Actinoplanes lobatus: one gene and its partner. The protein of the gene in region 2 interacts with the protein of the main gene of each other region in a pairwise test. Links are inferred from orthologs where the notes say so. Each region holds a gene or a part of one and is shown on either strand. Other genes may lie near its edges.

Evidence for each region.
Region 1: the proteins of rplL (region 2) and dnaE interact in binary tests that used the Escherichia coli proteins (3 or more experiments, as listed by UniProt). The link is inferred for Actinoplanes lobatus from one-to-one orthologs.

The regions. Positions count from the first base shown.
Region 1 is NZ_JACHNC010000001.1:3,901,169-3,918,307, reverse strand. What follows is about bases 12,009-16,048. They hold dnaE (DNA polymerase III subunit alpha), read right to left. Parts: upstream 15,746-16,048; coding sequence 12,209-15,745; downstream 12,009-12,208. Other genes in these bases: BJ964_RS18330 (MinD/ParA family ATP-binding protein), read right to left, coding at 15,806-16,048; BJ964_RS18340 (DUF2567 domain-containing protein), read right to left, coding at 12,009-12,178. In the rest of the region: BJ964_RS18415 (pyridoxamine 5'-phosphate oxidase family protein), read left to right, coding at 1-112; MocR-like transcription factor YczR, read right to left, coding at 454-1,908; membrane protein YczE, read left to right, coding at 1,968-2,630; BJ964_RS18400 (hypothetical protein), read left to right, coding at 2,617-3,045; imidazole glycerol phosphate synthase subunit HisF, read right to left, coding at 3,049-3,810; BJ964_RS18390 (EamA family transporter), read right to left, coding at 3,807-4,691; BJ964_RS18385 (LysR family transcriptional regulator), read left to right, coding at 4,765-5,673; bifunctional 1-(5-phosphoribosyl)-5-((5-phosphoribosylamino)methylideneamino)imidazole-4-carboxamide isomerase/phosphoribosylanthranilate isomerase PriA, read right to left, coding at 5,639-6,358; BJ964_RS18375 (hypothetical protein), read right to left, coding at 6,376-6,693; imidazole glycerol phosphate synthase subunit HisH, read right to left, coding at 6,690-7,307; BJ964_RS18365 (hypothetical protein), read right to left, coding at 7,307-7,468; imidazoleglycerol-phosphate dehydratase HisB, read right to left, coding at 7,465-8,076; BJ964_RS18355 (histidinol-phosphate transaminase), read right to left, coding at 8,073-9,149; hisD (histidinol dehydrogenase), read right to left, coding at 9,146-10,456; BJ964_RS18345 (LON peptidase substrate-binding domain-containing protein), read left to right, coding at 10,578-11,273; more of BJ964_RS18340, read right to left, coding at 11,366-12,008; more of BJ964_RS18330, read right to left, coding at 16,049-17,139. UniProt on the Escherichia coli protein: DNA polymerase III is a complex, multichain enzyme responsible for most of the replicative synthesis in bacteria. This DNA polymerase also exhibits 3' to 5' exonuclease activity. The alpha chain is the DNA polymerase catalytic subunit.
Region 2 is NZ_JACHNC010000001.1:2,857,679-2,860,565, reverse strand. It holds rplL (50S ribosomal protein L7/L12), read right to left. Parts: upstream 1,691-2,887; coding sequence 1,310-1,690; downstream 1-1,309. Other genes in the region: BJ964_RS13190 (hypothetical protein), read right to left, coding at 2,562-2,887; rplJ (50S ribosomal protein L10), read right to left, coding at 1,742-2,287; rpoB (DNA-directed RNA polymerase subunit beta), read right to left, coding at 1-711. UniProt on the Escherichia coli protein: The binding site for several of the GTPase factors involved in protein synthesis (IF-2, EF-Tu, EF-G and RF3). Is thus essential for accurate translation.

The DNA of each region.
Region 1 (17,139 bases), 1.0 Mb from region 2 along the record:
CGGCCCGTCGTACGTCTTCCTGATCCTGCGCCCGGACCGCGTCCAGGCCTGGCGCGAGGTCAACGAGATCCGCGGCCGCACCCTGATGCGCGACGGCGCCTGGCTGATCTGACCGGCCGGCTCCCAGAACTGTTTCGGAGGGCCCGGGACAGCACTCAGAACCGGCCGGACCACCGATCAGCCGGCGGGCGCGCCATGGGTCTGCGTTGCAGGTGATCGCGTGGGGCGGGACCACCGGGCTAAGCCCGGCGGGCGCGGCACAGGCCGGGGGACGGCAGATGCTCGCGTGGCGCCGGCGGGACGGCCAGGATTCGGCGGGGCGGCGCACGCCGTACCGAAAACGGGTGTGAAAAAGGCGCAAGGGGCCGCGGAGAACGAGCCGCCCAACCAAGCGCAAGGAACCGCCGGAGAGCGAAACGCCCGCCCGAGCGTGACGGGTGCCGGAGAGCGGGGTCAGGCGATGACGGCGGGGGTGCGCCAGGACGGCGCGGTGGCGTGGTCGAGGTCGTGGCGGACCGAGGCGATGCGGCGGACGGCCTCGACCAGGTCGTCGGCCGGGAGGGTGAAGGGCAGGCGCAGGAAGCGTTCGAGGGTGCCGTCGAGGCCGAAGCGGGGGCCGGGCGCCAGGCGCACGCCGACGTCCTCGGCGGCGCGGGAGAGGGCGCTGGAGATGGGGCCGTCGAGTTCGGCCCAGAGGGTGACGCCGCCGGCCGGGGTGACGAAACGCCATTCGGGGAGGCGGACGCGGAGTTCGGCGACCAGGGCGTCGCGGCGGAACCGCAGCTGGGCCCGGCGGGCCGTGACGATCTCCGCGGAGAGGCGGAGCAGGTGGACCGCGACGAGCTGTTCGAGAACGGGACTGGCCATGTCGACGCCGACCCGGATGGCGGCCAGCCGTTGCACGACCGGCGCGGACGCTCGCACCCAGCCGATCCGCAGGCCACCCCAATATGCCTTGCTCATGCCGCCGATCGAGGTGACCCTGGAGTGCCGGTCGAAGACGGCGACCGGCGGCGGCATCTGCGCCCCGTCGAGCGGAAGGTCCACGAACGACTCGTCGACGACGAGTTCGGTGCCGGTCGCGTGTGCCGTGGCGACGAGGCGTTCGCGCAGCGAGGCCGGCATCAGGTGGCCGGTGGGGTTGTGGAACTCGGGGATCACGTAGGTCATCCGCGGCCGGGTCTGGCGCAGCGCGCCGAGCAGCATCTCGCCGTCCCACCCGGCTTCGGCGTCGAGGCCGTGGGTGCTGATCCGGGCGCGGCGGGCGGCGAGGGCGGCCAGCGCGTTCGGATAGGTGGGCGTCTCCACGAGGACCGGCGCCCCGACCGGCACGGACAGGCGCAGCACCAGGTCGAGGGCCTGCTGGGTGCCGCTGGTGACGAGGATCTGCTCGGCCGAGGTGGGCACGCCGCGGACCGAGTAGGCCTCGGCGACGGCGGCCCGCAGCTCGGGCAGCCCGGTCGGGTGGTAGCCGGCGCTGCCGAGGTAGCGGGGCAGGTCGTCGGCGGCGGCACGGGCGGCCGGCACCAGCTCGACCGGCGCCGCGGAGGCCGCCACCCCGAGGTCGATCATGTCGAGGTCGTCGTCGGGCGTCCACAGGCCGGAGGTGGCCACCCGGTGCCCGTGCGGCAGGGTGGTCCAGCTTCCGGCGCCGCGCCGGCTGGTGAGGTGGCCGGTCTCGCGGAGGTTCCGGTACGCCGCGGACACGGTGGTCCGGCTGACCGCGAGCGCCTCGGCGAGCTCCCGTTCGGCCGGCAGCCGGACGCCCAGCGCGAGCCGGCCGTCGGACAGCAGCCCGCGGACGGCGGCGGCCAGGGCGGCGTAGTCAGGGCTGCGGCGACGGCCCGGCAATGCGTGCCACCGGCCGAGCAGGCGGGCCAATTGGTCTCCACGTACCGACGTCGTCATAGCCACCTCCGATGAATTGGCACTTTAGCACCGGCCGATTGGCATGAAGAGTGGCTGTCATGAGCCTGCTGCGCCGTGTCCCCCAACTGTTCGCCGGTCTCGTCCTCTACGGCGCCAGCATGGCCCTCATGATCGAGTCGGGTCTCGGCCTCAACCCGTGGGACGTCTTCCACCAGGGCGTCTCCGAGGTCACCGGGATCAGCTTCGGCTGGGTGGTGCTGCTGACCGGCATCCCGGTGCTGCTGCTGTGGATCCCGTTGCGGCAGCGTCCCGGGTTCGGCACGGTGGCCAATCTCATCGTGGTCGGCTTCGCGGCGGACGCGGCCCTCGCGCTGCTGCCGTCCGCCGCCACGATGCCGGGCCGGGTCGGCTATCTGGTCGGCGGGATCCTGGTGAACGGGTTCGCGACCGGCCTCTACATCGGCAGCCGGATGGGGCCGGGGCCGCGCGACGGGCTGATGACCGGGCTGGCCGGGCGGCTCCCGCGGGTGTCGCTGCGGGTGATCCGTACCGGCATCGAACTGACCGTGCTGGGCGCCGGATTCCTGCTGGGTGGGACAGTCGGGGTGGGCACTATCGCGTACGCGCTGGCGATCGGTCCGCTGGTGCACCTGTTCCTGCCGTTGCTGACCGTCCCGCAACCGGCCGGCAGTGATCTTCCGGACACATTCGCTTCCGGGTACGCCGACGGCACGGCATCATTGCGGCATGGGGGCCGGTGACTGGAACTGGAACGACGCTTGGATCTTCGTCTCCGCGGTCATCGCCGAGCGCCTGGAGCGTGACCGGGCACTGCACGCGGCGCTGCCGGTGACCGGGGCGACGCTGGCCGATCTGCTCGCCTCGGCGGATTTCCTGCACCACAGCGTGCCCACCCGCGAGGAACTCGAGGAGTCGATCCGCCGCCTGGCCGGTGCCGGGCTGATCATCGTGGACGACGACGTGTTCGAGATCGCCCCGGCCGGTGAGCAGCTCTGGCGGACCCGGCCGTTCAGCGGCCTGTCATCGGCCGTGATGACGTTGCAGGCGCAGCTCAACCGGGCGGCCCGGCCCGGCTGGAGCGAGTGGACGCTGGACGAGCGGGCCTACAACGCCGCCGTACGGGAATACAGTCTCCGGCTGGCCGACGGCCGCTAACGGCTAGCGGACCGGGTTTCCGGCCGCCCGCAGGCTGTCCTTGACCTCGCCGATGGTGAGCTCGCCGAAGTGGAAGACGCTGGCCGCGAGCACCGCGTCCGCCCCCGCCTCGACGGCCGGCGGGAAGTGCTCGACCGCGCCCGCACCGCCGCTGGCGATCACCGGGATGTCGACGACCGCCCGCACCGCCCGGATCAGGCCGAGATCGAAACCGGCCTTGGTGCCGTCGGCGTCCATCGAGTTGAGCAGGATCTCCCCGGCGCCCAGCTCGGCCACCCGCGCGGCCCACTCGATCGCGTCGAGCCCGGCGCTGCGGCGGCCGCCGTGCGTGGTGACCTCCCAGCCGCTCGGCTGCTCGCCGGAACGCCGCACGTCCAGCGACAGCACCAGCACCTGGTTGCCGAACCGCTCGGCGATCTCGGAGATGAGCGCGGGACGGGCGATGGCCGCCGTGTTCACCCCGACCTTGTCGGCGCCGGCGCGCAGCAGCACGTCCACATTCTCCGGGGTGCGGACGCCGCCGCCCACGGTGAGCGGGATGAAGACCGTCTCGGCGGTGCGCCGGACCACGTCGAGCATGGTGCCCCGGTCGTCGGAGGAGGCGGTCACGTCGAGGAAGGTCAGCTCGTCGGCGCCGGCCGCGTCGTAGGCGGCGGCCAGCTCGACCGGGTCGCCGGCGTCGCGCAGGTCGACGAAGTTGACACCCTTCACCACCCGGCCGGCGTCCACGTCCAGGCAGGGGATCACACGCACCGCGACCGTCATGCTCCCACCCTAGCCAGCTCCGGTTTCCGGGCCGGGCGGGACCTGACCAGTCCCAAAAGCACGCCGCTGACCACCAGCGCGCCGCCGGCGACGTCGGCGCCGTGGATCCGCTCGCCGAGGAACAGGGTGGCCGAGGCGATGCCGAAGAACGGGACGAGCATCGAGAACGGGGCCACGGTCGAGGCGCCGTACCGCCGCATCAGGTAGCCCCAGCCGGCGAACCCGCCGAGGGTGGAGATCAGTGCGATGTAGAGCACGGCCAGCACCGCCTCGGTGTCGACGGCACGCAGCGCGGCCAGGTCGGCGGCCGGGCCGTCGACCAGCAGGGTGAGGATGATCAGCGGGCCGGTGGCCAGGGCGCTCACCCAGACCATGAAGCGCAGCGTGTCCGGCGGCGACGCTTTGCGGGTGGCGACGTTGGACACCCCCCAGGCCGCGGCCGCGCCGATGACCAGGAGGAAGGCGGGCAGGTTCGCGGTCATCCGGGTGGCCACCACGGCGACTCCGGCGATCGCCACCGCCAGCCCGGCCAGTTGCACCGGGCGCGGGCGCTCACGCAGGAACAGCGTGGCGAAGAGCATCGTGAAGATCGCCTGGCTCTGCAGGACCAGCGAGCTGAGGCCGGCCGGCATCCCGGCGTGCATCCCGATGAAGAGCAGGCTGAACTTGACCACGCCGAGGACCAGGGCGACCGTGACGAGCCAGCGCCACGGCACCTGCGGGCGGCCGACCAGCAGCAGCGCCGGGAAGGCGGCCAGGCCGAACCGCAGGGCGGAGAAGAGCAGCGGCGGGAAGTGCTCCAGCCCGGCGTCGATGGCGACGAAGTTGAATCCCCAGACGGCCGCCACGGCGACGGCGAGGGCGAGGTCACGCGGTCTCATGGGGCCCAGCCTCGCCCGGCCGGAACGTTAAGCACCAGCAAAATAAGCTACACCGTCGATGTAGCATCGCTACATGATTGACGTGGGGAGACTCCGGGCACTGCACGCGGTGGCCAGCTACGGCACGGTTCTCGCCGCCGGCCAGGCGCTGCACTGCACCCCGTCGGCGGTCTCCCAGCAGCTCGCCAAGCTGGAGCGGGAGACCGGTGCCACGCTGGTCGAGAAGGACGGGCGGCGGCTGCGGCTCACCGAGGCCGGGCGGGTCCTCGCCGATCACGCCGAGCGGGTGCTGACCAGCCTGGACGAGGCGGAGACAGCGCTCGCCGCACACCGGGACACGGTCACCGGGCGGCTCACCATGACGGCCTTCGCGACCGCCTGCCGGGCGCTGATGCCGCACGCCCTGCGCCGTCTGGCCACCGAACATCCGCAGTTGACCACCGGGCTGATCGAGGTGAATCCGCACGAGGGTCTCGACCTGTTACGCCGCGGCCATGTCGATCTCGCGGTGCTGGACGACTGGCCGGAGGTGGCGCTGCGCTACCCGGACGGGGTCTCGAAGATCACGCTCGGGGAGGATCACGCCGACCTGGTCGTGCCACATGATCATTTTCTGCAGGGCACCGCGACCCTGGAGGACGCCCGCGACGAGCGGTGGATCGGGGTGCGCGCGGGTGACGTCTGCTATGAGTACCTGATCCGAAGCCTGCCCGGAGTGGTTCCGGACTTCCAGGTCGGGGAGTTCGAGACGCAGTTGACGCTGATCGCCGCCGGGTTGGGGGTGGGCCTCATCCCGCGGCTGGCACGCTCTTTTCTGCCGGATGGCGTCCGAATTGTCCGAATAAATCCGACACCTACTCGCCGGGTGGTCCTCGCCTGGCGGGACTCCTCAGCGGCCCGGCCCGCCATCCGGGCCGCCGAACAGGCACTACGTGAGGCTTGGAAGATCAACCGAGAACGGCAAGAGCTTCTCGTACGGTGAACGCGCCCGCATAGAGCGCCTTGCCCGCGATGACCCCCTCCACCCCGACCGGCTCCAGGGTGGCCAGGGCCCGCAGGTCGTCCAGGGTGGAGACGCCACCACTGGCGATGACCGGCTTGTCGGTGGCGGCGCACACCTCGCGCAGCAGGTCCAGGTTCGGGCCGCGCATGGTGCCGTCCTTGGTGATGTCGGTGACGACGTACCGGGACGCGCCCGCCTTGTCCAGCCGGGCCAGCACCTCGTACAGGTCGCCGCCGTCACGGGTCCAGCCGCGCGCCGACAGGGTCCGCCCGCGCACGTCCAGGCCGATCGCCACGCGGTCGCCGTACTCGCCGCAGATCCGGTCGCACCACTCCGGGTCCTCCAGCGCGGCGGTGCCGATGTTGACCCGCTGGGCGCCGGTGGCCAGCGCCCGGGTCAGCGACTCGTCGTCGCGGATGCCGCCGGACAGCTCCACCTTCACGTCGAGCCGCCGCACCACGTCGGCGAGCAGGTCGGCGTTGGAGCCACGGCCGAACGCCGCGTCCAGGTCGACCAGGTGGATCCACTCGGCGCCGTCGTTCTGCCAGGCCAGCGCGGCCTCCAGCGGGTCACCGTAGGCGGTCTCCGAGCCGGCGGCGCCCTGCACCAGGCGGACGGCCTGGCCGTCGGCGACATCGACGGCGGGCAGCAGTTGGAGGGTCATGTTTCTCCTGATCGAAGCTAAGCCCGGCGGCCGAACACCACGACGACGAGGGCCGGCACGGCGAGAACGAGCATGGCGGTGAGGATGATGCGAAGTGGCAGGTCCGGGATGAGCGTCCAGACGGCGGCGACGGCCAGCAGCGTGACGACCACGATGCCGATCCGCTGCCGGCGGCTGCGGTGGTAGAGCCGCCCGTCCCGGCCGAACCGTGGTTTCAGGGAGCGCAGGAAGGCGCGGCGCCGGCCCCGGCGGGCCACGCGCCGGGCGCGGACCGCCTTCTCCCGTTCCTGGACGGCGAGCCGCTCGGCCCGGCGCCGGGCGCGTTCCTTGCTCAAAGCGTCGCGACCCAGTTGCTCAGCAGCAGGTAGCCGGAGTCGGCCGACTTCTCCGGGTGGAACTGGGCGGCGCTGAGCGCGCCCGCCTCCACCACGGCCGCGAACGGCAGGTCGTGCGACGCGGTGGTCACCCGGGCGTGACCCAGAAGATCAAGATCCTGAGCCGCGTACGAATGGACGAAGTAGAACCGTGCCCCCGGCGGAAGGTCGTCCAGCAGCCGCGAGCCCTCGGCGACGTCGACCGTGTTCCAGCCCATGTGCGGGATCCGCCGCGCGGACAGCTTCGTGACCGAACCGGGCAGCAGGCCCAGCCCCTTGGTCTCGACGCCGTGCTCCACCCCGGACTCGAAGAGGATCTGCATGCCGACGCAGATGCCCAGCACCGGCTTTCCGGCCGCCACCCGCTCGGCGATCACCGGTCCGGCGTTCAGCGCCTCGATCCCGGCCATGCAGGCCGCGTACGCCCCCACGCCGGGCACCACGAGACCGTCCGCCTCGGCGGCCGCCGCCAGATCGCTGGTGACCGTCACGTCCACCCCGGTACGGGCGACCGCCCGCTCCGCCGACCGCAGGTTCCCCGAGCCGTAGTCGAGGACGACCACACTCTTCGCCATCACGCCTCCCCCGAGGGCCACCAGGCGAACCCGCCGGCGACCGCGAGCACCGCCAGCACCGCGGTGATCCCGATGCTGAACCGGGTCGCCCCCGACTTGACCAGCTGGATCACGCCGCCGATCAGGATCCCGGCGAGCGCGAACAGCACCAGCGAGATCACAGCACCCCCTTGGTGGAGGGCAGCGAACCGGCGTTACGCGGGTCGATCTCGACGGCCTCCCGCAGCGCCCGGGAGAACGCCTTGAACTGGGCCTCCACCACGTGGTGCGCGTCCGGGTGACCGCCCGGACGGCAGGCGCGGAGCACGTCCACGTGCAGGGTCACCTTGGCGGCGTGGCCGAACGCCTCGAAGATGTGCCGGGTCATGCTTGTCGCGTAGACCGGCCCGATGTACGGCGTGAGCAGCGGCTCGTCGTGCACCACGTAGGGCCGGCCGGACAGGTCCACGGCGGCCCGGACCAGCACCTCGTCCATCGGGATGGTGGCCGACCCGTACCGCCGGATGCCCCGCTTGTCGCCGAGCGCCTTGGCGAACGCCTCGCCGAGGGCGATGGCGGTGTCCTCCATGGTGTGGTGCGAGTCGATCTCCAGGTCGCCCTCGCAGCGCACCGTGAGGTCGAACCCGCCGTGCTTGGCGAGCTGGTTGAGCATGTGGTCGTAGAAGCCGACCCCGGTGTGCAGGTCGCCCTTGCCGGTGCCGTCGAGGTCGATCTCGACCAGCACCTTGGTCTCGTGGGTAACGCGATCGATACGGGCGGTCCGGCTCACAGAAGGATCTCCTCGGCGGCGTTCAGGAATGCGGTGGTCTCGTCCTCGGTCCCGGCGGTGACCCGCAGCCAGCCGGCCAACCCGACGTCGCGGATCAGCACACCCCGGTCCAGGAAGGCCTGCCAGTCGGCTTTCTGGTCTTCCGAAACGGCGAACAACACGAAGTTCGCATCGCTGTCGGCGACCCGCACGCCGCGCTCCCGGAGAACCTGGACGATCCGGTCGCGCTGCTCCTTGATGGCCTCCACGGTGGCCAGCAGCGACGCCCGGTGCACGACGGCCGCCCGCGCGGCCGCCTGGCTGATCGCCGACAGGTGGTAGGGCAGGCGCACCAGCTGCACGGCGTCGACCACGGCCGGGTCGGCGGCCAGATAGCCCAGCCGCCCGCCGGCGAAGCCGAACGCCTTGCTCATGGTCCGGCTCACCACCAGGCGCGGGTGGTGCGGCAGCAGGGTCAGCGCGCTCGCCGTGCCGGGGCGGGCGAACTCGGTGTACGCCTCGTCGACGATCACCATGCCGCGTGCGGCGCCCAGCACCGCGTCGATCACGGCCGGGTCGAGCGCGGTGCCGGTCGGGTTGTTCGGCGAGCAGACGAACACCAGGTCCGGGTCGTGCTTCTCGATCTCGGCGACCGCGGCCTCCGGGCGCAGGCCGAAGTCGGGGTCACGCAGCGCCCCGATCCAGCGGGTGCCGGTGCCCTGCGCCAGCAGCGGGTGCATCGAGTACGACGGCCCGAACCCGAGCGCGCTGCGCCCCGGGCCGCCGAACGCCTGCAACAGCTGCTGCTGCACCTCGTTCGACCCGTTGGCGGCCCACACGTTCGCCGAGGTCAGGCCGTGACCCAGATAGCCGGCCAGCTCGTTGCGCAGGGCGATCGCGTCCCGGTCCGGGTAGCGGTTGAGGTCACGCAGCTCGGCCTGCACGGCCTTGCCGATCGCCTCGACCACGTCGTCCGGCACCGGGTACGAGTTCTCGTTCGTGTTCAGCTGCACCGGAACGTTCAGCTGGGGTGCGCCGTACGGCGACTTGCCCCGCAGATCGTCCCGGATCGGCAGATCGTCGATGGTAGTCACTGGGCGAACCTCACCTTGACCGCGTCACCGTGGGCGGGCAGGTCCTCGGCGTTGGCCAGGGCCACCACGTGCCCGGCCACATCACGGAGAGCCTCCTCGGTGTACTCCACGACGTGAATCCCCCGCAGGAACGACTGCACCGACAGCCCCGACGAGTGCCGGGCGCACCCGGCGGTCGGCAGCACGTGGTTGGACCCGGCCGCGTAGTCGCCCAGCGACACCGGTGCGTACGCGCCCACGAAGATCGCGCCGGCGTTGCGGACCCGCATGGCCCACTCGCGCGCGTCCCTCGTCTGGATCTCCAGGTGCTCGGCCGCGTACTCATCGACCACGCGCAGGCCCTGCTCCAGGTCGTCGACCAGCACCACACCGGACTGCTCGCCGGTCAGCGAGGTGCGCACCCGCTCCTCGTGCCTGGTGGCCGCCACCTGCTTCTCCAGCTCGATCTCGACCGCGTCGGCCAGCTCCAGCGACGGGGTGACGAGGACCGAAGCGGCCAGCGGGTCGTGCTCGGCCTGGCTGATCAGGTCGGCCGCGACGTGCCGCGGGTCGGCGGTGTCGTCGGCCAGGACGGCGATCTCGGTGGGGCCGGCCTCCGCGTCGATGCCGACAGTGCCCTGGAGCAGCCGCTTGGCCGCGGTCACCCAGATGTTGCCCGGCCCGGTGATGACGTCGACCGGCTCACAGCGATCGCTCTCATCCACACCGTCGCAGCCGTAGCCCAGCATCGCGATCGCCTGCGCGCCACCGACGGCGTAGACCTCGGTGACGCCGAGCAGCGCGCACGCGGCCAGCACCCGCGAGTCGGGCAGGCCGTTGTTGGAGGCCTGCGGCGGCGACGTCACCACCAGGCCCTCGACGCCGGCCTCCTGGGCGGGCACCACGTTCATCACCACGGTCGACGGGTAGACGGCCAGACCGCCCGGCACGTAGAGGCCCACCCGGCGCACCGGCAGCCAGCGCTCGGTCACCGTGCCACCGTCGACCACCTGCGTGGTGACGTCGGCGCGGCGCTGGTCGGCGTGCACCTTCCGGGTCCGCCGGATCGCCTCGACGAGTGCGGCCCGCACCTCGGGGTCGAGCGTCTCGGCGGCCGCGGCGATCGCCTCGGCCGGCACCCGCAGGCGCTCCAGGGTGACGCCGTCGAACCGCTCGGTCGCCTCCCGGATCGCGCTGAACCCATGCTCATGGACCGCCTCGACAAGCGGGCGAATCCTCTCGACGGCAACGGAGACGTCGAGCTGGGCACGGGGCAGCAGACCGCGCGGGTCCCGGCGGGAGCCGCGCAGGTCGATCCGATTCAGCACGCCACCCAGTCTAGGTTGCCGCCCAACCGGGTTCACATGCGCGACTCCCCAGGCCCAGGCGTTGAGACACCCGCACGCCGCGCCGGGTTGACCATGGTCGGGTGGGGACTAGGCTGAACGCGTGAGCGATCGGCTGCCGGTCTTCCCGCTGAGCACGGTGCTCTTCCCCGGTCTGGTGCTGCCCCTGCACATCTTCGAGGAGCGATACCGCACCCTCGTGCGCGAGCTGGTGGCCGCCTCGGAGGAGACACCGCACGAGTTCGGCGTGGTCACCCTCCGGCACGGCAGCGAGGTCGCCGAGGACGGCGACTCCCCCCAGGGGCCGGTCACCGCCACCGACGTCTACGAGGTCGGCTGCACCGCCGAGCTGCGCCACGTCACCGAGCTGCCGGACGGCCGCTTCGACATCATGACGGTCGGCCGACGCCGGTTCACCGTCCTCAGCGTCGAGCAGGGCGCCGAGCCCTACCTGACCGCCCACGTCCGCTGGCTTCCCGACGAGGAGGAGCCGAGCGGCACCGCCACGCTGCTGGCGCCCCGGGTGCTCACCGCGTTCCGCGCCTACCTGGAGTTGCTGCGCCCCAACAGCGAGACCCTCGAGCAGGTGCCCGACGACGCGACCGTCCTCTCCCACCTGGTCGCCGCCACCGCCCAGCTCACCGTCGAGGAGCGCCAGATGCTCCTGGCGATGCCGGACACCGCGAGCCGCCTCCGCGCCGAGCTGCGCATCCTCAACCGCGAGGCCGGCCTGCTGGCGAGGGTCCGGGCCGTCCCGGTCCCACTCTCCGACCTGGCCCGGCCGGCAAGCCCCAACTGATTCGGTACGGGCTACGCGAACCCGCCGTACCAGACCCGCGAACACCTGCCGGGTCCCGACCGTGCCGCGCCCGCCGGGCGTGAGCGGGTGGCTCAGGCGGGAGGGTGCGGCTCGCGGTGGGGGTGCTCGCCGCCGTCCGTGATCCGTTCGCCCGGGGCCGTGCCGTTGGCCGCCGCCGATTCGGCGTCCGCCACCAGGTCGTACTCGCCCACCCCGGCATCGTGGTGGTCCACATAGGGTGGCTCGTAGGCGTGGTTCGGCCCCCACCCGGGCTGCGCGCCCGGATGGTCCAGGTCGGGGTCGTTGGACCAGCCGGCCAGCAGGGTGAGCAGGATCGCCGCCACGAAGGCCGGGATCAGGGTCGGCCCGAGCGACTGCACCTCCGGCGGCGCGAGATAGGTCGCGCCGATCTGCGCGGTCGCCTTCCACTCGTCGTACGCGCCGCGCCCGAGCAGCTCGCCCACCGAGGGCGCCACCCAGTGCCCGGCCACCAGGGTGCCGACGACCACCCCACCGAGGAGGTACGGCCCCCGGTCCCGGCGCAGGATCAGCCAGGCCAGGAGCGTGACGAGCAACCCGAAGCCCAGCCCGAGCAGGGTCATCCAGCCGTCGGCCGCGACGTACCGCTCGGACATGTCGTAGGCCTGCGCCTTTCCGGCGCCGGTGAGGACCACCGGGACGGTGGGGGTGAGCCACGCCCAGAGCAGCCCGAGGGGCACCCCGAGCAGCGCGATCGTCCCGGCGGTGCCGGCCGTGACGGCCAGCGAACGCCGCCACGGGCGCCGGCTGCCCTCGTTCAGCCGCCACATCTGATGCCAGGCCTGGTTCAGGCCGGCGACGGCCGCGACGGGCCGCGGGCCGTCCTCCGGCGTGGAGGGTCCGGCCGGCTGTTCACTCGGGTACACCCTGCGATCCTTCCAGATCAGCCGGCACGGTCAGGCGACGGCCGACGGACCGAGGATCATCTTGAGGTCGGCGCGCAGGGCCGGCGTCGCCGCGACCCGCACCCCGCCCAGCCGCATGATCGTGGTCCGGCTGCCGTTCTGGAGATGGACGTGCACCTCGGTGTCGCCCGGGTGGCTCACCAGGATCTCCTTGAGCTCGTCGACCAGCGGTGGGGTACACCGGGTGATCGGCATCGTCAGGGTGACCGGCTTGGTGTCCGGGTTGTGGGTGATGTCGGGGATCGACATGTCCATCGCCATGATCCGGGCGGCGCCGTCACGGCGTTCGATCCGGCCCTTGACCACCACGATGGCGTCCTCGGCGATGTACTGGCCGACCAGCTCGTACGTGTTCGGGAAGAACAGCGCCTCGACGCCACCGGCCAGGTCCTCCAGCGTGGCCGACGCCCACGACCGGCCCTGCTTGGTGATCCGCCGCTGGACGCCGGTGAGGATGCCGGCGAGCGTGACGACCTGGCCGTCCGGGACCGAGCCCTCCTCGTTGAGCGCCGCGATGCTGGTGTCCGCCGAACTCTGGAGCAGGACCTCCAGCCCGGCGAGTGGGTGGTCGGAGACGTACAGCCCCAGCATCTCCCGCTCGAAGGCCAGCTTGTCCCGCTTGTCCCACTCGCTGTCGCCGATCGGGGGCATGGTGACCGCGGCCGAACCGCCGGCTCCGGCGTCGTCGCCGAACGCGCCGAACAGGTCGAACTGCCCGGCCGCCTCGTTGCGCTTGACGTCGGCGTAGGCGTCGATGGCCTCGGCGTGCACCGCGAGCAGGCTCTTGCGGCTGTGCCCCATCGAGTCGAAGGCGCCGGCCTTGATCAGGGACTCGATGGTCCGCTTGTTGCAGGCCACCGCGTCGACCTTGGACAGGAAGTCGTAGAAGTCGCCGTACTCGCCCTTCTCCTTGCGGCAGCGGGCGATCGCCTCGACCACGTTGGCGCCGACGTTGCGGACCGCGCCGAGGCCGAACCGGATGTCGGTGCCGACCGGGGTGAACGGCCCGGCGGACTGGTTGACGTCCGGTGGCAGCACCTGGATGCCCATGCGGCGGCACTCCGCCAGATACATGGCCATCTTGTCCTTGTCGTCGCCGACGCTGGTCAGCAGACCGGCCATGTACTCGGCCGGGTAGTGCGCCTTGAGATAGGCGGTCCAGTAGGAGACCAGCCCGTACGCCGCGGAGTGCGCCTTGTTGAACGCGTAGCCCGCGAACGGGACCAGGACGTCCCACACGGCCTGGATCGCCTCGTCGGAGTAGCCGTGCTCGCGGCACCCGTCCCGGAAGGGACCGAACTCCTTGTCGAGGATCTCCTTCTTCTTCTTACCCATGGCCCGGCGGAGCAGGTCGGCCTGGCCGAGGCTGTAGCCGGCCAGGATCTGCGCGGCGCGCTGCACCTGCTCCTGGTAGACGATCAGGCCGTAGGTGGGCTCCAGGATCTCCCGCAGCGGCTCCTCCAGCTCCGGGTGGATCGGGGTGATCTCCTGGAGCTTGTTCTTGCGGAGCGCGTAGTTGGTGTGCGAGTCGACACCCATCGGGCCGGGCCGGTAGAGGGCCAGGACGGCGGAGATGTCCTCGAAGTTGTCCGGCTTCATCAGCCGCAGCAGCGACCGCATCGGCCCGCCGTCGAGCTGGAACACGCCCAGCGTGTCACCGCGGGAGAGCAGTTCGTACGCCTTCGGGTCGTCCAGCTCCAGACCCAGCAGATCGAGTTTCTGGCCGTGGTTGAGCTCGATGTTCTTGTTGGCGTCGTCGATGATCGTCAGGTTCCGCAGGCCGAGGAAGTCCATCTTCAGCAGGCCGAGCGTCTCGCAGGTCGGGTAGTCGAACTGCGTGATGATCGCCCCGTCGGCGTCCCGGCGGGACAGCGGGATGTGGTCGATGATCGGCTCGGCGCTCATGATGACGCCGGCGGCGTGCACACCGGTCTGCCGGATCAGGCCCTCGATGCCCTGCGCGGTGTCGATGACCTTCTTGACGTCCGGGTCGGTCTCGTAGAGCCCGCGGACCTCGCCGGCCTCGTTGTACCGCTTGTCGTCCTTGTTGAAGATGCCGCCGAGGGTGATGCCCTTGCCCATGACGTCCGGCGGCATCGCCTTGGTGATCTTGTCGCCGACCGCGAACGGGTAGCCCAGGACCCGGGCCGAGTCCTTGATCGCGGCCTTCGCCTTGATCGTGCCGAAGGTGGCGATCTGCGCGACCTTGTCCTCGCCCCACTTCTCCGTCACATACCGGATGACCTCGCCGCGCCGGCGCTCGTCGAAGTCGATGTCGACATCGGGCATCGAGATGCGCTCGGGGTTGAGGAACCGCTCGAAGATCAGGCCGTGCTGGATCGGGTCGAGGTCGGTGATGCCCATCGCGTACGCGATCAGGGAGCCCGCCGCCGAGCCACGGCCCGGGCCGACCGCGATGCCGTTGTTCTTGGCCCACTGGATGAAGTCGGCGACGACGAGGAAGTACGCCGGGAAGCCCATCTCGAGGATGACGCCGAGCTCGTACTCCGCCTGCTTGATGTGCGACTCGGGGATGCCGCCGGGGAACCGCCCCCGGAGGCCCTCGAAGGCGACGTGGCGGAAGTACTCCGGCTCGGTGAACCCGTCCGGGATGGGGAACCGGGGCATCAGGTTCTTGAAGGTGAACATCCCGTCGATGTCCACCTTCTCGGCCACCAGCAGGGTGTTGCGGCAGCCCTCCTGCCAGGCCTCGGACGAGTCGACGGCGCGCATCTGGTCGGGCGACTTCACGAAGTAGCCGGAGCCGTCGAACCGGAACCGGTTGGGGTCGGCGACGTTGCTGCCGGTCTGCACGCAGAGCAGCACGTCGTGCGCGGCGGCCTGCGCCTCGTGGGTGTAGTGCGAGTCGTTGGTGACCAGCGGCGGGATGTTGAGCTTCTTGCCGATCTCCAGCAGGCCGTCGCGGACCCGCTTCTCGATCGACAGCCCGTGGTCCATGATCTCGAGGAAGTAGTAGTCCTTGCCGAGCGCCTCCTGGTAGCGCGCGGCGGACTTGAGCGCCTCGTCGAAATGGCCGAGCCGCAGCCGGGTCTGCACGATGCCGGACGGGCAGCCGGTGGTCCCCATGATGCCCTCGGAGTGCTCCGCGATGATGTCGAAGTCCATCCGCGGGTACTTGCCGAGCTGGCCCTCGATGGAGCCCCGCGAGTTGAGCCGGAACAGGTTCTTCAGACCGACCGCGTTGCGCGCCCACATGGTCATGTGCGTATACGCACCGTTACCGGAGACGTCGTCCGACTTCTGCTCCGGACGGCCCCACTTGATGCGCTTCTTGTCGAGCCGGGACTCCGGCGCGACATAGGCCTCGACACCGATGACCGGCGTCACGCCGGCGTCTTTGGCCTGCTTGTAGAAGTCATACGCCCCGTGCATGTTGCCGTGGTCGGTGATCGCCGCGGCCGGCATGCCGAGCCGCTTCGCCTCCGCGAGGAGTTCCTTGATCCGGGCCGCCCCGTCGAGCATTGAATACTCTGTGTGCACGTGAAGGTGCACGAACGAGTCAGACACCCGGAACCCCCTCTTCCCCGAACAGTGCCGTGAAGCCTAGCCCCGCCGTACGACAGAAACCTACTCCGCGAAGGGCTCCAGCATCGTCGACGCCGCGCGGAGCCAGGCCTGCCTGGTCTCCTGTTGCAGGTCGCCATACTCGATCGAGGAACCGACCTCCAGGGCCGGGTCGTAGGGCACCACGGCGACCGCACGGGTCCGCGTCGCGAAGTGCTTCTTGAAGTCCTCCAGCAGCGGCAGGTGACCCGCCGACGGGCAGGAGATGAGCGTCACGGCGTTGGACACCATGTCGCCCATCCCGCTCTCCTCGAGCACGTCGAGCATCCAGTCGGCGGTGAATGCGGCGTCCTCCCGGGGCACCGTGGTGATCACCAGCTGGTCGGCCGTGCGCATCACGGTCTGCCAGTTGACGCTCTCCACGTTGTTGCCGGTGTCGACGCAGATCACGTCGTGGGTGCGGCGCAGCAGGTCCATCACCCGCCGCACGGTGCCCTGGTCCAGCCGCTGGGCGAACCGCGGGTTCTCCTCGCCGGCCAGCACGTCGTAGGAGCCGTCCGAGGCGTGCCGCAGGTAGGCGTCGAGCTCCTGGAGCAGCGCGTCGCCGTGCAGGCTCTCGATCCGCATGAGGTCGGCGAGCAGGTGCTTTATGGTCCGGGCGTGCCGGGCGCTGCCGGCCCGCAGGCCGAGGGTGCCGCGCAGCTCGTTGTCGTCCCAGGCGAGCACGCCACGGCCGCGGACGCTGCCGATGGTGGCCGCGGCGAGCACGGTCGCGGTGGTCTTGTGCACCCCGCCCTTCGGGTTGGCGAACGCCAGCACCCGGGGTTTGCCCAGCTTGCGCCGCATGATCGAGACGGCACGGTCCATGCCGTCCTCGGTGCGGCTCTGCCGCCACTCGATCCGGGCCGCGGCGGGCGCCGGCGAGACCGGCGCGGGCTGGGCGGCAGGCTGCCGGACCGGCGCGGGCGGAGCAGCGGGTTGCCGGACCGGCGCGGGCGGAGCAGCGGGCTGCCGGACCGGCGCCGCCTGCGGCGGGGACATCTGCGGGGGTACGGGCGGCGGCGCGACCGGGGCCTGGGGGTACGCGGCGGCCTGCGCCCCGTACGCACCGGCGGGCGGGGCGTAGCCGTTCGCCGGCGGCGGCTGGTAGCCGTTACCGGACGGCGGGTAGCCGTTGTTCTGCTGGGGGTAGCCGGTGGGCGCGCCGTACTCCCGCGCGGGCGGCTGAGCCGGCGGCTGGGCCGGCTGGGCCGGCTGCTGCTGCGGGGTGCGCGGCGCCGGCTCGAAGAAGCTGTGCTGCTGCTCCGGCTCGCGGCCACGCTGCCAGCGCGGGTCGAGCGGGTTGACCGGCCGCTGCGGAACGGCGCGCTCGGCCGGTGGTTCCGGGGCACGGCGCT
Region 2 (2,887 bases):
CAGTTCGGACCAGCCGAAGCGCTCACGGATCTGGTCGGCGGACCAACCGATCGCCTTGAGCAGGACGGTGACGGCCTGCCGGCGCTTACGGTCGATGCGGACACCCACGGTGTCGCGCTTGTCGATGTCGAACTCCAGCCAGGCACCCCGGCTCGGGATGACCTTGACGCTGGTGAGGTCACGGTCGGAGGTCTTGTCCGGCTCCTTGGTGAAGTACACGCCCGGCGAACGGACGAGCTGACTCACCACGACCCGCTCGGTGCCGTTGATGACGAACGTCCCCTTGGGGGTCATCATCGGGAAGTCACCCATGAACACGGTCTGGCTCTTGATCTCGCCAGTCGTGTTGTTGGTGAACTCCGCGGTCACGAACAGCGGGGCACAGTAGGTCAGGTCCTTCTCTTTGCACTCCTCGATCGAGGCCTTCACCTCGTCGAAGCGCGGAGACGAGAAGGACAGCGACATGGTGCCGGAGAAGTCCTCAATGGGACTGATCTCTTCGAGGATCTCTGCGAGGCCCGAGTGGGCGTGCGGGTCGTCCGTCGTCCGGGCCTGCCAACCCTCATTGCCGACCAGCCAGTCGAAGGACTCGGTCTGGAGTGCGAGGAGGTTGGGGACCTCTAGCTGCTCGGTGATCCGGCCGAAAGAGACCCGGCGGGGTGCGTAAGCGCTCGACGTACGGCTGGTCTTCGCAGGGCGGGAAGCTGCCAAGATGCGTCCTTCCGAGGACCGGTGCTGCTATGCGGCTGAGTTGCTGATGCAACTGGTCTGCGTGCACTCCAATGAGCCCCCGGGAAGTTATCCACATGGATATCCCGAGAGGCATCAAGACAGAAGGCAGCGCAAACTAGCAGTGTAGCCGCTTGGCTAACCGCTGTCCAGCCCACACCCGAGGTGGCCTGCGGAACATGCCACCGTCGCGGCTGACCTGGACCTCTACGGTCAGGGCCGGGACGGGGCCGCTCAGAAACGCGGCAACTACCCCTCTGGTGCCAGTCCGACAGGTATCGGCAGTAGATCCGTTACCCAGCGGGCGGCTGTCGCAAGCGCGGAAACTTGCTGATGTCAGCGTGCCTGTCCGCCGACACACAGTCAAGGGCTGTGCCGCGGGTCGGACGCCCGCGGTCATCCGCCCGGCGCACCGAAGGGGCCTCGACGCACAAATAGCGAACTTTGACAGTCTTTGCCACCCGCAGCGAAGACGGCTCGACAGCACCCCGTTGAGCTGCGCGGACGGCTGGAGAAACAGCGATGGCGGGGACCCGGAACGGATCCCCGCCATCGACCGATGACACTGTGGAGCGTTAGATCACTTGAGGGTGACCTTGGCGCCCTCACCCTCGAGCTTGGCCTTGGCGGCCTCGGCCTTCTCCTTGTTGACACCCTCGAGGATCGCCTTCGGGGCGGACTCGACGGCGTCCTTGGCCTCCTTGAGGCCCAGGCCGGTCAGCTCACGCACGACCTTGATGACCTGGATCTTCTTGCCACCGTCGCCCTCGAGGACAACGTCGAAGGAGTCCTTCTCGGCCTCGGCCTCGGCCGGGGCAGCACCCGGGGCGGCGGCAACGGCGACCGGAGCGGCAGCCTTGACGTCGAAGACGTCCTCGAACTGCTTCACGAACTCGGAGAGCTCGATGAGGGTCATCTCCTTGAAGGCCTCGAGCAGGTCTTCGGTGCTGATCTTCGCCATGTGAGGCAACCTTTCCTAAGAAATCTGACGTTTAACGGTTTCCGCGAGGCATCAGGCCTCGGCGGAACCAGCCTGTTCGCGCTGCGCCCGCAGAGCCTCGACCGTGCGCACCGTCTTGGTGAGGGGCGCCTGGAACGTGGCAGCGGCCTTGCTCAGGTTGGCCTTCATGGCGCCGGCCAGCTTGGCCAGCAGAACCTCACGGGACTCGAGGTCAGCAAGCTTGTTGACCTCGTCCGCCGTGATGGCCTTGCCCTCGAAGACACCGCCCTTGATGACGAGAACGGGGTGGGCCTTGGCGAAGGCACGGAGGCCCTTGGCCGCCTCGACCACATCACCGTTCACGAAGGCGAGCGCGGTAGGACCGGTGAACAGCGCGTCGAGGCCCTCGATACCCGCGTCAGCCGCGGCACGCTTCGCGAGCGTGTTCTTGGCGACGGCGTACTTGTTCTCGCCGCCCAGCGACCGCCGGAGCTCGGTGAGCTCCTTCACGGTGAGGCCGCGGTATTCGGTCAACACGGTGGCCGCCGAACCACGGAAGTGATCCGTGAGCTCGGAAACAGCCGAAGCCTTGTCGGCCCGGACCGGCTTGTCCGCCATGTCCCTCCTCTCTCAGTGCTTCAGCCACTGGTCGAGAGGGTCCGTACAAAGCAAAACGCCCCGGCGCAGGGCACGGGGCGGACTCGAACACACGCTCACACGCGGTCGACGATCACGAACCGTTCTCCCTACGCGGGTCGCCCGCTTTCAGCGGGACCTTCGGCCGCGGCCTCCGTCGAGATGACGGCTGCTGCGGCGACCAGCGGTCTATGGGTGGAACTTCGAGATGCAACACTACGCGGACCTGTCACGGAACGCCAAATCGGGGCCGGGACTACGAGCGTGCGCGCCGCAGGCCGGCGTACCCGGCGAGGGCCGCGGCACACCACAGGACCGTCCAGACGACCAGGACCAGCAGGGTGGCGGCGTCCGGCGGGTGATCCCCGCCCATCTCCCGGGCGGTGGCCATCACCGGCGGCACCAGCCACGGGGCGATCGAGCCGGTCAGGCCGAGCACGATGACCAGGATCGAGCCGCTCACCAGGACCACGACACCGGGCAGGAGCCGCCGGGTGACCGCTCGTCCGGACAGGGCGCCGAGCGTCACGGCGGCGGCCATCGACAGCACGTGCGCCAGGATCCCGAGCAGGATGCCGGTCT